Thiosulfativibrio zosterae: one gene and its partner. The protein of the gene in region 2 interacts with the protein of the main gene of each other region in a pairwise test. Links are inferred from orthologs where the notes say so. Each region holds a gene or a part of one and is shown on either strand. Other genes may lie near its edges. The genes, in order: THMIRH_RS05330 and THMIRH_RS04075.

Region 1 (7,567 bases), 240 kb from region 2 along the record:
ACTCAACTCATAGCCCATCACCCCGCCACCGGAATAAGGCAATTGAATCAAGCTATTGTTTGGGTCTAGATACAAAGCGCTCAACCCTGCACCCGACAGAATTAAGAAAAATAGGCCAACCAAGCTGAAAATAAAACGCGACACATCTAAGGCACTGCCTGCCCGCAGTTTTAAAGTTACCCAAGCGGCCATAAAGACCCCAAAAGGAATCAAAAAACCAAAAATTCCAAATAGGTAAAGAATGAATGATGACAGCCAAGCCCCAGTTTTGCCACCATAGTTGTTAACGGCTTGTTGAGCACTGGCAGAATCAAAACCTGGATCGGTTGGGTGGTAACTGAACAATACCAAAAACAAAAAAAATGCGAGGCCAATACTGCTTAAAACCAAACCGTCTTTTAGCACCCACCCCAAGTCAGGAAAACCTATTCTAAAAAAACCATTTTCGGTTTTTTCTTCTTTGACGGCAGGTGTCGTTTGTTTTTTGGCTTGCTTAAAAGTCATTGGGTTAACGGGATTCTTTATTAATTTTTAATATACTGAAATGAAAGTTAGAAAAACTGCTAAAATTTTAACATATTTATTCCACTAGACTGTCGTTTAACACCAGGTATTGGCTATAAACGCGGATTAGATAACAGATTACTCCAATCAATACATTTGAACGCTAAAGGAAAACTTAGTATGGCAACGAAGCATTGTAAACTTTTAATCTTAGGCTCAGGCCCTGCCGGCTATACAGCGGCCGTTTATGCTGCACGCGCTAACCTACAACCTGTCATGATTACCGGGATGCAGCAAGGCGGACAACTGACAACAACCACTGAAGTTGATAATTGGCCAGGAGATGTAGAAGGACTTACCGGTCCAGACCTAATGGTTCGTATGCAAAAACACGCTGAGCGTTTTGGCACAGAAATCATTTTTGATCACATTCACACCGCAGACTTACAAAACAAACCTTTTAAATTAACCGGTGATTCGGGTGAATATACTTGTGACGCACTGATTATCGCAACAGGCGCTTCTGCCAAATATTTGGGTCTACCCTCTGAAGAAGCTTTTAAAGGTAAAGGGGTTTCTGCCTGCGCAACTTGTGATGGTTTCTTTTATCGTAATCAAAAAGTTGCTGTGATTGGTGGCGGAAACACTGCTGTTGAAGAAGCGCTTTACTTATCTAATATTGCAGCAGAAGTGACCATTGTTCACCGTAGAGACAGCTTTAGTTCTGAAAAAATTCTTGCCAAACACCTTCATGAAAAAGCGGAAAATGGCAACATTAAAATCGAGTTTAACTCTACTTTAGATGAAGTTTTAGGTGACAAAATGGGCGTCACTGGGATGCGTTTAAAGCATGTGCATACGGGTGAAACTAAAGATATTGATTTGTCAGGCGTATTTATTGCCATTGGACATACCCCGAACACCCAATTGTTCGATGGCCAATTAGAAATGATTAACGGCTACATTAAAGTGCAGAGTGGCTTACAAGGAAATGCAACTCAAACCTCCATCCCTGGGGTTTTTGCGGCTGGCGATGTTATGGACCAAGTCTACAAACAAGCCATTACTTCATCTGGCGCGGGTTGTATGGCGGCTTTAGATGCTGAAAAATATCTAGACCAACTTGATGCGCAAGCATAATAATAAATAATCACTAAAGCCCCTTTATTTTGGGGCTTTTTAACACCTTAAATAAGACGAACTATTATGAAAAAAACATTACTAATTATCGCTTTATCCGCTGTCACAGGGCTTTCATATGCAGATGAAAGCATTAAACTTGAAACAACCCAACAACAAGCCAGCTACACCTTAGGAACCGACCTTGCCAAAAACTTTGAAAGTCAAGGCATTGACATTGATACAGGTGCTTTAGTGCAGGGTATGCAAGATTACCTTAACAAACAACCCATGAAACTCACCGAAGAACAAATGCAATCTTCTATCATGGCACTCAAGAAAGAAATGCTGGCTAAACAAGCTGCCGAAAAACAAAAAATAGCCGAGGCTAATGCCAAAGCCGGTGCCGAATTTATGGCTACCAACAAGAAAAAACCAGGCGTGGTGACTCTGCCTAACGGATTACAATATTTAGTCCTAGAAGAAGGGCAAGGTGAAAGCCCAGCAGAAGGTGACTATATTACGGCTAACTATAAAGGCACTTTAATTGACGGCACAGAGTTTGATAGCTCGTATAATCGCGGAACCCCCATTGAATTTCAAATGGGCGATGTTATCCAAGGCTGGGGTGAAGCATTAAAACGCATGAAACCAGGCGCTAAGTGGGAAATTTATGTTCCCCCTTCACTGGGTTATGGTGCCAAAGGTGCCGGCAACATCATTGGACCCAATGCCACTTTAATATTTACAATAGAATTTATTATGGCCAGCAAAGAGAAGCAATCAAGCTAAGTCTTTTTTGAATAAGGAAAGGCAAGTCCTTTCCTTTAATGTTTTCAAAAATCTTCTAGTTTAAGGACTTCATAGGCGGGTGTTTCATAAGGGTGGGTATGTTTAAATGCCCTTATGACATGATGCATCAAGTTTTCTTCACAAAGCATTTCAACACGATACTCTTCAACCGTTTCTACCTCATTCACCTTACCTAAAAAAGGGTTAGCCCCTGCCCTAGGCATAAACTGTCCAGACCCTTTTACTTGCCAACTGCAAAAATCATAAGTACCCACTTTACCTGCGCCAGCGGCAAATACCGCCTTTTTAACACTTTCTAAATAGGCTTCTGGCACAAAGAAAACAAATTTATACATGAGATACTCCAAATTTTTTACAATATCGCAAATTATTATGACACTCTAGGAACTTTATTATGAAATATTTACTCATCACTTACAGCACTATCTTGGCGCTAGGCATTACTTCTATGATTACCGGCATTCATTATTTTGCCAATATTGCGGGGTTTATTTCAGCCATTGGATTTATGGCTGTTTTCTTTAAAGATAGAGATGAAGAAAAAGAAATGACCGAAGAAGAAGTTAAAGCAGCCGCCAAACAGCGTCAACGCTGGTACATTGTGTTTGCAACTGGCTTATTTTTCAGTTTAATTTTCGGCAGTTTATGGAACAATCAAATGGGTGGAATGGCTTAATTCTTTAAATTAAAAAAAAGCCCGATGTATCCATCGGGCTTTTTTGTGCATATTCATTATTCTTTAGAATAAATCAATTTCACCTTCATCCATTGAGGCCGCTGTTACACGGCGCATTCTTTTCGATTCAATATCTTCTCTTTGGTCATGAATCGTTTGTCTAAAGTTTTCTAAGCGCTCTTGATGCTCTTTTAGAGAGGCAACAGGCATATCTTTACCGGCAGCAATAAACATATTGATTTCGCGAGAAAATCCACTCAAATTCTCAAGGTGATTCAGAACCTGCTCGACTAACTGTCTTACAATATCTTCAAACTGAAGTGAACGCATAGCATTTGATACACTGGTTTCAATTTGTGAAATAATCCCTGAAACATCACCCAGTTTATCTGAAATACCATCATTCATATCCTCTAAGTCTTGAACCAAACCAGTCACTTTGGTTTGTGAAGAATTGGCCTGTTCCAAGTCTTTGGTAGCGGTTTCACTGACAATTTTACGAACCTGATCCACTGTCTGTTTTGCTTTTTCTGCCTGTTTACGAATTTGCTCGTTAAGCAAGTTAGAATTCAGAGATAACTTTCTTACCTCATCAGCAACCACCGCAAAACCTCGGCCTGCTTCTCCAGCACGCGCAGCTTCAATTGCCGCATTTAAGGCTAATAAATTTGTTTGGTCTGCAATACCTTTAACATCTTCTAAAAGAACGAAAATAGACTCAATCTGCCCCACCATGTTATCTATTTTGTTTACTGTTTCAGAACTGCGTTGACTAGACTTTGTTAATAACTCAATCAAATAACCCAAGACTGACTTAATTTCAGTTGAGAATTTTTGAATACTCATCCCTTCGCCAGCACCGCCGCCTAGGTTATCAAGCAGTGAAACAACTAAACGGTATTCCATCTGTGTCTGTTCATGCAATCCAGAAAAACTGTCATTAAGCGTTTCAATCGCTTCTGCCACCAATTCTTTAACCTGAAGCAATTCACCACGAACAATTTCAACTTCTTGATCAATGACTGCATCAACATCCCCCATTAAGACATGCAAGGCTTCATCAACCACACTGGCATCAAATGCTGCCGATGAGCTTTGGGCAGGCGTCTTGTGGACTACAGCTTCCGAGACGGACTCAGTGGCAAGTTTTGCCGCTAAGATTGTCCATACAATCGAAACCAACAGTAAAGAAATAATTCCTGCAAATGGAATCTCTATGAGGGTTACGACGACCCCCAAGATTGTTACCAACCATGCTGCCCAAAAGCGTTTAATGATATTTAGCATGTTTATACCTTCGATTTAAAGTAAGTTGCTTTTGTCAAAGCATAAGACATGCCAAAAATTCGACAATTTGGTTTATTTAACATGCGACAACATCTTTTGAGGAATTTGATCCAAGGGCAAAATAGAATCCGCAGCACCTAACTTTACCGCCTCTCCGGGCATCCCCCAAACCACACTGGTTTTTTGGTCTTGCGCAATGGTTGGCGCACCAACAGCCTGTAATTCTTTCATGCCCGCAGCGCCATCATTTCCCATGCCCGTTAGAATGACACCTATTGAATTGGGCCCAACATTTTGTGCAACTGAACGAAACATCACATCAACTGAAGGTTTATGGCGGTTAACTGGCGGGCCATCATTTAAGCGACAAACATAGCGTGCGCCATCTCTTTCTACCAACAAATGCTTGTCGCCAGGTGCTATATAAACATGGCCCGGCAAAATTTGTTGGCCATCCTCAGCCTGACAAACACTCATTTCTGTGACCGTGTCCATTCGCTTTGCGAACGGTAAACTAAAGGCTGCGGGAATATGCTGCGTAATGACGATGGCGGGCGTGTCTGCCGGTAAACGCATGAGCACTTCTTTAATGGCTTCGGTTCCACCCGTTGAAGCGCCCAAAGCAATAATTTTATCGGTTGTTCTAAAATGTTTATTGTTGAATGAGGTTTTTTGCAAAATAGCATCTGCAGAATATTTCTCTACAACACTTGTGGGGGCATGAGTTCGAGCCAACACCGCTGGCTTATGCTCTTGGTTTGCAGCATATCTAGCGTAGTGCTGTTCAAGAGAGGTTCTTGTCACACGAGATGCTGATTTTACTTTGCGACGAATCTCATCTGCATATTGCTCAAAGGTATGGGCTAAATCAATTTTTGGTTTGGTCACAAAATCAACGGCACCCAAATCAAGTGCCTCAAAAGTAACATCTGCCCCCTTCTCGGTTAAAGTCGAAACCATAACGACCGGCAGAGGATGCAAGCGCATCAAATTTTTTAAGAAGGTCACCCCATCCATTTTCGGCATTTCGATATCTAGGGTCAGCACATCAGGGTGCAGTAATTTAACCTTCTCACGAGCATCATAAGGATCTGAAGCGGTTCCAATTACTTCAATATCAGGGTCACCATTCAGCATCTCTTGCAACATTTGACGAACTAACGCTGAATCATCAACAATCAAAACTTTTATTTTTGACATAATTTATTTCCTAACTATTCTTAGCTGAACCATTCTAATTTTGAAATTATCTCTAAACTCATTTAATTTGTAGAGGCCTTTGCAAGGTACAAAGGTTTCAAATTATTAAAATTTCTTTTTGTAAATCGTTTGCCCAAGCAACTCAAAACGGTCACAAACTTTATAAAGTGATTCCGAGTGACCTATAAATAAATGGCCGTGTGACGGCAGTAAATCTGCATAACGGTTAAATAATCTTGCCTGAGTTTCTTTATCAAAATAAATAACCACATTTCGACAAAAAATAACATCAATTTGCCCCTTTAACGGCCAATCATTCATCAGGTTAATTTGCCCAAAATCGATGATTTCTTGTAACTCAGATTTAACCTTTACCCAGCCATCATTTGCGCCAGTACCTTTTAGGAACCAACGCTTTTTTCTGGGCTCAGACACGCCTTTTAAGCGATCAACCTTATACAAACCGGCCATGCCCGTTTCGACCACATTAGTGTCTAAATCAGTGGCTATGACACGAGCATCCCAGCCTGCTGGTACAGATTCCTTTAGAGTGATTGCTAAAGAATAGGGTTCCTCACCCGTAGAACAACCCGCAGACCAAATTCTAATTCTTTTACTTGCTGCATTTGTTTTTAGCAGCATGGGGATTATGGTTTGAGCCAAGTATTCAAAATGATGAATTTCTCTAAAGAAGAATGTCAGGTTAGTCGTTATGGCATTAATTAAATGTACAAACTCAGATTCTCCTTGAGCTTTGACATAATCTAAATATTCACCAAATGAACTCATCGACAAAAAACGAATACGCTTCGCAAGTCGATTGTAGACCAGATTTTTTTTAGATTCGTTTAAATCAATGCCCGCAAAGTCATAAACCATCTTTTTAACTCGAGCAAAATCTTTATCATCAAAATCAAACTCTCTCTCACTCATTTACAACCATCCAATGATTTATTAAATACCTCTGAATTATAATTGCTAAAACGGCTTTTTGCAGTTTATTATGAGTTTTACGAATCCCTGATGAGCTTATTTAAATGGCAATAACCCCAACATCAACACCTAATATTAACGCACCCAAAACAACCCCAGGTACTTCGCCCACTTCCTCATCAGGCTTAAACCAAACAACAACCAGTAGCGCACCTGCTGCAGCCAACACGATCCGTCTGACACAAGGCCAGATATTAACGATATTTGTCACCCAAAATAGCCAAAATCAAACGACCTTCTCTTATGAAGGAAAAACTTTTAAAGCCAATACACCGCTTCCAATGACGGAAACAGGAAACCTACAAGTACAAGTTAAAGCAACTCAGCCTAGCTTACAATTAGAAATCTTATCGTCAAAACCAAATTCAACCAGTCTATCTCCCCAAGCCCAAGTTTTAATTCAAAATGCTTTAAAAGCTTTACTGCCTAATCAAATTTCGTTACCCCAAGCATTCCAAATACTCTCGCAACCAAGTCTTTTACAACTGCTTCCGCCAAGTTTACAAAATCAACTTCAAACCATTTTGAATCAACTCTTAAGACCCAACGCAAATCTCAAAGGGGAAACTCTTAAAGACAGCCTCCAAAACTCGGGGCTATTTTTAGAAAATAATTTAAAAAATAAAGTGCCGCCCACTCAAGATTTAAAGGCCAAATTATTGCAACTTCAAGAGGCTGCTAATAACGCGCCTCTATCCGAGTCAACCTCCAAACTAGCCACCTTACTTGGAAAAGCCATTAACAAAATAACCATTCAGCAAATCCAGTTACTCGAAAATCCCCAAACGATTTATGCTGAACCTCCCTTACACCCTGATAGTAAAATCAAAGCCATTGAAATTGATGTTCGAAAATCGCCACCTGAAAGCAGTTTGAACTTTGAAGTCCTTTTAACTCTGCAACTTGAAGAGGGAGAAATGATTACTAAACTTCTCCTAGACAAGGATGAAACTGTCAGCACTTTTATTTGGGGTG
Region 2 (7,614 bases):
CACCATTAAAAATCTCTAAAAATTTCTATTTTTCAGCAACTGTTTCTAAGGCTTCTTTGATGTGATCAGGTGCATTCGCAATGGACATGAAGCTGCCAGAACCCATCATAGACAAACTCGGCCAGTTAATGGCAATACGGAACTTACCATTTAAAGCAATGGCTCTGTCTTCAACCACTAAAATCTCGTAAGGTAAGTGTGCGGCATGAGAATGACCATTTTGATCAATTTGAGCCAGAATATTGGCATCTGAACCTTCTTTTTGTGACAAAGAAACCCCAATAACCGACATATTTTTGCCTGGAATATCGACACGATAGACTTTTGCAACGCCAGACTTTTTAGCCTGCAAACCTGCTTCGACTGTTTTCAAGGCTTCTTCATAAGACCCATAAGAAGCCAATCTATCTTCATCATCAAAATAAGGCATCATCATTTTATAATGATATTCACGCAAATCTTCTGCAGACAAACCTTCATCCGCGCCATAAGTGGAAACGTTACCCAACGCTTTTTCCATAGCCGTTTGCACGCCAGAAATATCGCCTTTCATACGGTAAGCGTTAAACTGGTAGGTTGGATTGGTATAAGAAACTTCCACCTTACCCGCTCGATTGACCACAGCCACTCTTTCAATTGCACCAAAACCACCGTTCTCAGAATTGGCTGCTAGGGATTTTAAAGTCGCATTTGTAACCACTAGAATATGGGTAGCGTCGTTTGGCGCATACTCTCCAACGACTTCAAAGCCTTGCCCAACTAAACTGCTTTTAGCCTTATCTGAAGCTGCGGCAACTGAATCAGCAGTTGTCTCTGCCAATACAAAAGGTTGATAGGTATCTGCCCAAACACTTGGAGCAACGAAAATTGCAGCTAAAGCCAACGTTGGCAACTGAATTGTTCTAAAATTTTTCATGAAATATCCTTTTATATTTGCAATGACTTAAATAAATTCATTTGTTTTAAGCAATCACTGCATTCTTATTTATATACAACTTTGCCATTGTTATAAACTTTACTGAATAAAGAAAATTCATTTTTTTTATCAGAGAATAAGCCAAAGTCAAACTTAGCCATTAAAAAGGTCTAAAATGCAAAAAGCCCCAATCGGGGCTTTTTGATAATTTGGTGTAGACGCTTGGTTTACAGGATTAGAAAAATTCTATTTCCTCTTCATCTTGTTCTGCAGCCGTTTGATTTTGCATGCGCTCAAGCATACGTACCTTCATAATTTCAATCGCTTTATCACCAGGTAATTGTTGATCAAAAATCAACTCAAACAATTCCTCTTCTTCTCTCATAGTCGTACCACGACGCACTTGAACTTTGAAGCTTTCCCATTGTTCGGCATTTTTAACATGCATTTCGTTAGAAACAATTTCTGCTAAACCCGTTAAACCTTTTGAAACATGGTCTAAACGCTGGCTGAGTTTATCGTAAAACTGAAATGCCATAATGGCTTGTTGCATTTTTTCAGCTAACTCACCAGTCTGCAATAACAAAGAATCGTTATGCTCTTGAATGCCATCAACATTGCCTGACATTTCTGATATTAATCGCGAAGATTCTTGGATACTGTGAATATGATTAGACATAAAAGTAAACGAGTCTATCAAAGTATTCACCGAGTGGTCACCTTCGGTAATCGACAACTCTATTTGGGCGATGGATAAGTTTAATATCAAAATCGTTTCTTGAACTTCTTTTGCCCCTAATGCATATTCATTTTCGTGTGAAGCCATCGTACCCTCGTTTCTTATCGATTAACCATCTGTGTATTTTAACGACTAATGTCATTAAAGTAAGCATTTTTTTGATTTTGCAAAACAAACCTTTATTGAGGTAATCAACATAAAAAGGCCATAAACAAAAAAACCTTCAAAATTGAAGGTTTTTTTATGCCACTTAAAAGGGTTTAAGCAACTTGAGGTTGATGGTAAGTCCCACCTTTATGACTAGAAAGTGTCTCAGAAATATCCAATATTAAAGAAACTGTACCATCCCCAAGAATGGTTGCACCAGCAATACCGTTTATTTTCATAAAATTACTTTCTAAACTTTTAATAACCACTTGTTGCTGACCTAATAAGTCATCTACAAACACACCTGCACGCTTACCGTTTTCTTCAACGACCACTAACAAGCCTTTGGTTAAGTCTGTTCTGGCATCCTTAACGCCTAATTTGTGATGTAAACGAATCACAGGAATATAGGTATCTCTTAACTTGTAAAGTTCTGTATTACCCGCAACGGATTTCACCAAAGATTTATCCACCTGGATAGATTCAACAATCGACACTAGCGGGAATACATAAACTTCCGACCCAACACTTGCCAACTGTCCATCCAAAATAGCCAATGTTAAAGGTAAACGAATCGTAAACACACTGCCTTTACCTCTTTCGGTGTGCACTTCTACAGAGCCACCCAAGCCGCGAATGTTACGACGAACCACATCCATACCAACACCACGACCAGAAATATCACTCACCACATCCGCTGTTGAGAAGCCTGCATGAAAAATTAAATCAACAATGTCATCTTCAGACATCTTGTGTTCTGCATCAATAATGCCTTTTTCAATGGCTTTTTGACGAACACGATCAACATTAATCCCTGCACCATCATCCGTAATCTGGATTAAGATATTGCCACCTTGGTGGAAAGCAGCCATTTTAACAGTCCCCATCGCAGGTTTACCGGCTGCTCTTCTAACTTCTGGGCTTTCAATACCATGGTCAATCGAGTTACGAACAATATGTACCAATGGATCTGTTAAGGCCTCTAACATCGTTTTATCTAATTCAGTGCCTTCACCTTCCATCACCAGTTCAATCTGCTTACCTAATTTTTGGCTCACATCATGCACAATTCTAGGCATACGGTTAAATGCAAAGCTCACTGGTAACATACGAATATTCATAACACTTTCTTGCAAATCACGCGTGTGACGCTCAAGGTGAGTTAAACCTTCTTTCAGTTTATCTACCCAGTCGGTAGCGTTTTCACCACCCTGTTCAGCTTGTTCAGCCTGTTCGCCAAACTGACTAAGCATTGATTGAGTAATAACCAATTCACCAACCAAGTTCACCATTTGATCGATTTTGCTTAAATCAACACGAATAGAACCATCTTGCTTAGGTGGTGCTTTGGCAGACTGAGCGGCTCCACCGGGTTTTTCGGCAACTTTAGCTGCTTCTGCAGCAGGTGCCACGGCAACTGGAGCAGCCGCTGGTTTAACCACTTCAAGTTGAGCCGCTACTGGTGCTGCTTTAACTTCTGGCGCAACGATAGTTACTTGCGCACCGTCGCCGTCAATCCATTCAAAGACTTCTTTCACATCAGCAAGGGCAATTGACTCACCCGTTAATTCTAAATCCCATGATAAATGCAGCTCTTCAGGGTCTAAATCATCGGCAGATGGTAAGTTTTCGTCATTCGCAAATACTGAGAGTTTGCCCAGTGTTTCTAACTCTCTAAAAATTCTAATTGGCTCATTGCCCGTTTGAATAAGCTCTTTCTCAGGAATAATTTTAATTTTCCAAATACCATCAGAATCAACAGTAGCAGGTGCACTTTCAGCAGCAGGCGAAGCGCTTGCAGTGGCCGCTTCAGAATGATCAGAGCCCATACCCAGAATGGCTTCTAATTGCCCCTGAACTTCAGCAGCTCTTTCTTCGTCAATGGGATCATGATTTTGTAAACGCGATAGCATATCTCTTAAGACATCAACAGCTGCCAACATAACATCAATAGATGGCTGAGTAACTTCTCGACGACCATCGCGCATTTCATCCAATAAGGTTTCTAGGACATGGGTAAATCCAGCAATTTCAGTAAAACCAAAAGTGCCGCTTCCACCCTTAATTGAGTGAGCTGCTCTAAAGATTTCATTAATCTTTTCGTTGTCTGGGACTCCTGGCGGGAGATTCAACAACCCAGTCTCCATGACATCCAAGCCCTCAAAGCTCTCTTCAAGATAGGTTTGTCGAAATGTTTCCATCATGTCCATAATCACTTCCTCAGAAAAGTTCCACATCGCCTTCAACAGGTTTTGTGCCGATATTATTAATATAACGCGTTTCTTCAGCCGCTAATGACTGATTGTGCATGGCATTGAGTCGTCTAACACGAACTCGGCCACTGTTGGGATAAAACAAAATTTTGCGTGGATATATGTCGCCAATATCTTGCGAAACTATTTTAAAGCCTTCTGTGTACACATAGTCAAATGCAAAGCCAATATTGTACCAACCTATGTTAGTCATGGAATTCATTATTCTTCCACCACCAAATAACTTAAATTCTAGTCGCTCGCGTTTTGCACCATTGTTTAACAAAGCATTTACTAAGTTTTCCATGGCATAGTTACCATAACGATTCGCATCTGAAAGTTCTGAAGCACCTGTGGAGTTTTTATCAACCGGTAACATGAAATGATTCATGCCGCCCACCCCACTGATGGGATCTCTAACACAAGCAGAAATACAGGAACCCAGCACAGTTTCAATGCGTTCGTTTTCACGAGTGACATAAAATTCACCCGGCAGAATCTTAATTGTTTTTATGCCTTCCGCTGGATCAATACTGATTTGCATATTGAGTATAAATACCTAAATGAATTTTAATTTAAGCCTTAAAAAATTAATAGTAATAATACTCGCATTTATTCATTAAGCACGCAAGTATTAGTTCAAAATCCCTCACAAGATTTATTTATACTGCCATTTTAAAGGCGTTTAATTCTTTTATTTTGGCAACAACTGCTGTTTCTCACGCTTCTTCTCATCACGGCGTTTTTTAAAAAACAGACTGAGCTGTGCAGAACACTTATCCTCTAAAACCCCTTGCACCGATTCTATCTTATGATTTAACAATGAGGAGTTAGTTAACTGAAACACAGAGTCCACTGCGCCAGTTTTAAGGTCTTTAGCCCCATATACCAAACGCTTTACTCTGGCATGAACCAAAGCACTTGCACACATAGAACAGGGTTCTAAAGTAACGTAAAGAGTTAAATCAATTAATCGATAGTTTTTAATCACTTGTCCCGCTGCTCTTAAAGCCAAGACTTCAGCATGTGCTGTCGGATCATTTTGATGAATGACAGCATTAAACCCTTCAGAAACCCATTGATTATCTTTAACACAAACCGCGCCAACCGGCACTTCTCCAGCCTCTTCAGCTTTCTGCGCCAAATCCATCGCATAGCTCATCCAAAAAGCATCTTGCTCGGCTTGACTTAGGTTCTCTGGACAAATAGGAATCATTAAAAACTCTTTTGAACGCTATAAAAAAGGCTTTCGTCAGAAAGCCTTTTTAATGTCTATTCCCACTCAGTAGTAACATTGATAATTTCCTGTTTAATATCAATCATTTACCACATAATAATAGTTAGCGTGTAAGTAATGTGTAAGTCTACCACTACTTTGCACGTTTTATTTGCGCTTGTGCAACTATTGCAATTCAATAGTTTACGCAATCCCTTGTTGCACATTGTAAGACGAAGAACGTGCTTTAACCAAACACGTTCACCATATAACTTGTCATTTTTTCTTTTGTGTCACTCGTCTGCCAAACTGCGCTTGTTGTTCAATAAGTGTGTCTAACTCACCATATTCAGCAGCTTCGCGCACCTTAGCTAGCACATCAGCAACTTCTGCTTCAGTAGCTAGTTCGATTGCATTCTTGCCTTTGGCAAACTCTAAAGGCTTGCTTCCATAGCGCACTACAAGATTAATCTTTCCATCAACACTAGCAGTCCACCAACGCTTAACACGTTTGGCAACCTCCACTTTGCGTTGATTACCATGTTCGTCAGTAACCCACTTGTGTTGCGTAGGTGTGTAATCTTTATTTGCTGCAAGTTGGATTTGTTCATCAATCTTTGCAATCAGCTTGCGACGACGAACAGCGATAGGGTTACTACTTTGAAGTGGGTTAAAAGCAACGAAATTTAGTGTATCAAGTACAGACATAACAGCCTCCTTATTAGCTAAAGGCATTGTGCTTTCAGAGTTCCGAGGCTGTCATCCGAAGATTAGTCATATGTATTCAGAAACTTATCTAGCTTAGATGCTTTAGGCTTAAATGCTGGCGCTGCGTCTCTACCAATGTTGTGCATTGCACGTTCAACTACAGCTAACTTAATACTCTGTTTCTTTGTATGTTATACAAAATAAAAAAACAGAATTGTTTCCGATCAATATTCAATAAAATCGTATGCTTCGATTGCTTTACTGAAGTCAAAATTAAGCAAACTATCCCCATTAAAAATTTGATCTCTGCGACGAAAAACTGCAAAAAGTTTATCAATGTCTGGCTTAAAGAAAGCTTCAACCATCTTACTTCTTTCAAGTTCAAAATACTTACTAGCTATTTTAAATTTTTCCGCCAAATCTGAGTCATCAACCCAAACGTTATGACTTTCAAATAACAAAATACCACCGTCAGCCATAAGGTTATAAATCTTGTTAATGTATTGCTCAAATGAGATATTTAGCCCACCGTCGATGGTATGGTGGTTTGATAAAGATAGAACACAGTCAAAACGTCTTTCCGACGAAAATTTCTGAAAGTCTTTATCTAGAAACTCAACATTTTTTAGATCAAGATGATTAGCTGTTGCCCGCCCTATCTCATTAAGATAATTGTTGTACTCTAAAGCTAATACGCTTTTCGCCTTTGTTGCAATTTCGCAACTCATAAATCCAGCATTAGAACCAATATCAAGAACACAACTTTCTGAATTAATGTAACGAAATGCGTCATAACGTTCCAACCTATCTTCAGTTGGTTTGACACCAAACAATCCGAGTTTGTTGTAGCCTTGATACAAGGCTCCACCACAATAAACCATCGCTCCCCATTCGCTGATCTGTTTTTTATTGATTTGGTCGATTTCTAAATGAAGTGTTTCAACAGATGGGTTGTCTTTACAAAATAAAATTTGTTTATCTTTTAGTTGCTTTGCGACTTTCTCCCAGCCAGTTCCTTCTCTTTTCGTTCCCCTTAATTTTCTGTAAAGAGACACTATCAGCTTATATTTTCTTAGTTTATCTTTTATACGCTCTTTCATTGTACGCCTCTTCCTTTGGCCAATGATCCTTTTAACATGCCAGCAGTAAAGCCAAACTCTTTACAAAGACGTTTTACTTCCTTCAGTGCGTTAGCACGTTCGTTCTTCTTAGCTTCAACCATCTGCTGCTGAATTGCTTCCATTTCAGCTTTCAACTCGTCATAAGATTTCATCACACACCTCCGTTGGTTATGTTTCAGTCTTATATTATAGATTTGTTAAGGGAATGAACAGCACGTTTTTTCTACGCTTGCTGTAGTGTAATGATTTTAAGGGAGAAGTATTTGCACAGCGTCTCACTATGCCAGTCAGTCATTGCGTCAACCACACAGTCAAACAGCTACAAACTGTACGCTTTGGATTGATTCTTAACGTCTGTCTCTGTCGTCTTGTTGATTTGGTAACGGTGGCTGTGGACGAATAGGTGTAAAGTCTGTTCGTTCTGTGTCTTTTGATGTAGTCTGCTGCTGTGGTTCTTGTTTGACTATCTTCGTCTTAGGCACTGTTACAGTGCGTGTGACAGTCTTTGTTTCTGG

The links.
Region 1: the proteins of THMIRH_RS04075 (region 2) and THMIRH_RS05330 interact in binary tests that used the Escherichia coli proteins (3 or more experiments, as listed by UniProt). The link is inferred for Thiosulfativibrio zosterae from one-to-one orthologs.

The regions. Positions count from the first base shown.
Region 1 is NZ_AP021888.1:1,179,985-1,187,551, reverse strand. What follows is about bases 3,536-6,385. They hold THMIRH_RS05330 (protein-glutamate methylesterase/protein-glutamine glutaminase), read right to left. Parts: upstream 5,600-6,385; coding sequence 4,472-5,599; downstream 3,536-4,471. Other genes in these bases: THMIRH_RS05325 (CheR family methyltransferase), read right to left, coding at 5,705-6,385; THMIRH_RS05335 (methyl-accepting chemotaxis protein), read right to left, coding at 3,536-4,399. Also shown: THMIRH_RS05360 (DNA translocase FtsK), read right to left, coding at 1-504; trxB (thioredoxin-disulfide reductase), read left to right, coding at 685-1,644; THMIRH_RS05350 (FKBP-type peptidyl-prolyl cis-trans isomerase), read left to right, coding at 1,711-2,415; THMIRH_RS05345 (YqfO family protein), read right to left, coding at 2,460-2,771; THMIRH_RS05340 (hypothetical protein), read left to right, coding at 2,831-3,112; more of THMIRH_RS05335, read right to left, coding at 3,176-3,535; more of THMIRH_RS05325, read right to left, coding at 6,386-6,532; THMIRH_RS05320 (hypothetical protein), read left to right, coding at 6,637-7,567. UniProt on the Escherichia coli protein: Involved in chemotaxis. Part of a chemotaxis signal transduction system that modulates chemotaxis in response to various stimuli.
Region 2 is NZ_AP021888.1:937,791-945,404, reverse strand. What follows is about bases 1,465-4,361. They hold THMIRH_RS04075 (chemotaxis protein CheA), read right to left. Parts: upstream 4,013-4,361; coding sequence 1,916-4,012; downstream 1,465-1,915. Other genes in these bases: cheD (chemoreceptor glutamine deamidase CheD), read right to left, coding at 4,023-4,361; THMIRH_RS04080 (hypothetical protein), read right to left, coding at 1,465-1,742. Also shown: THMIRH_RS04085 (hypothetical protein), read right to left, coding at 26-916; more of THMIRH_RS04080, read right to left, coding at 1,152-1,464; more of cheD, read right to left, coding at 4,362-4,598; tRNA adenosine(34) deaminase TadA, read right to left, coding at 4,749-5,270; THMIRH_RS04060 (DUF6641 family protein), read right to left, coding at 5,547-5,978; THMIRH_RS04055 (class I SAM-dependent methyltransferase), read right to left, coding at 6,203-7,078; THMIRH_RS04050 (H-NS family nucleoid-associated regulatory protein), read right to left, coding at 7,075-7,251. UniProt on the Escherichia coli protein: Involved in the transmission of sensory signals from the chemoreceptors to the flagellar motors. CheA is autophosphorylated; it can transfer its phosphate group to either CheB or CheY.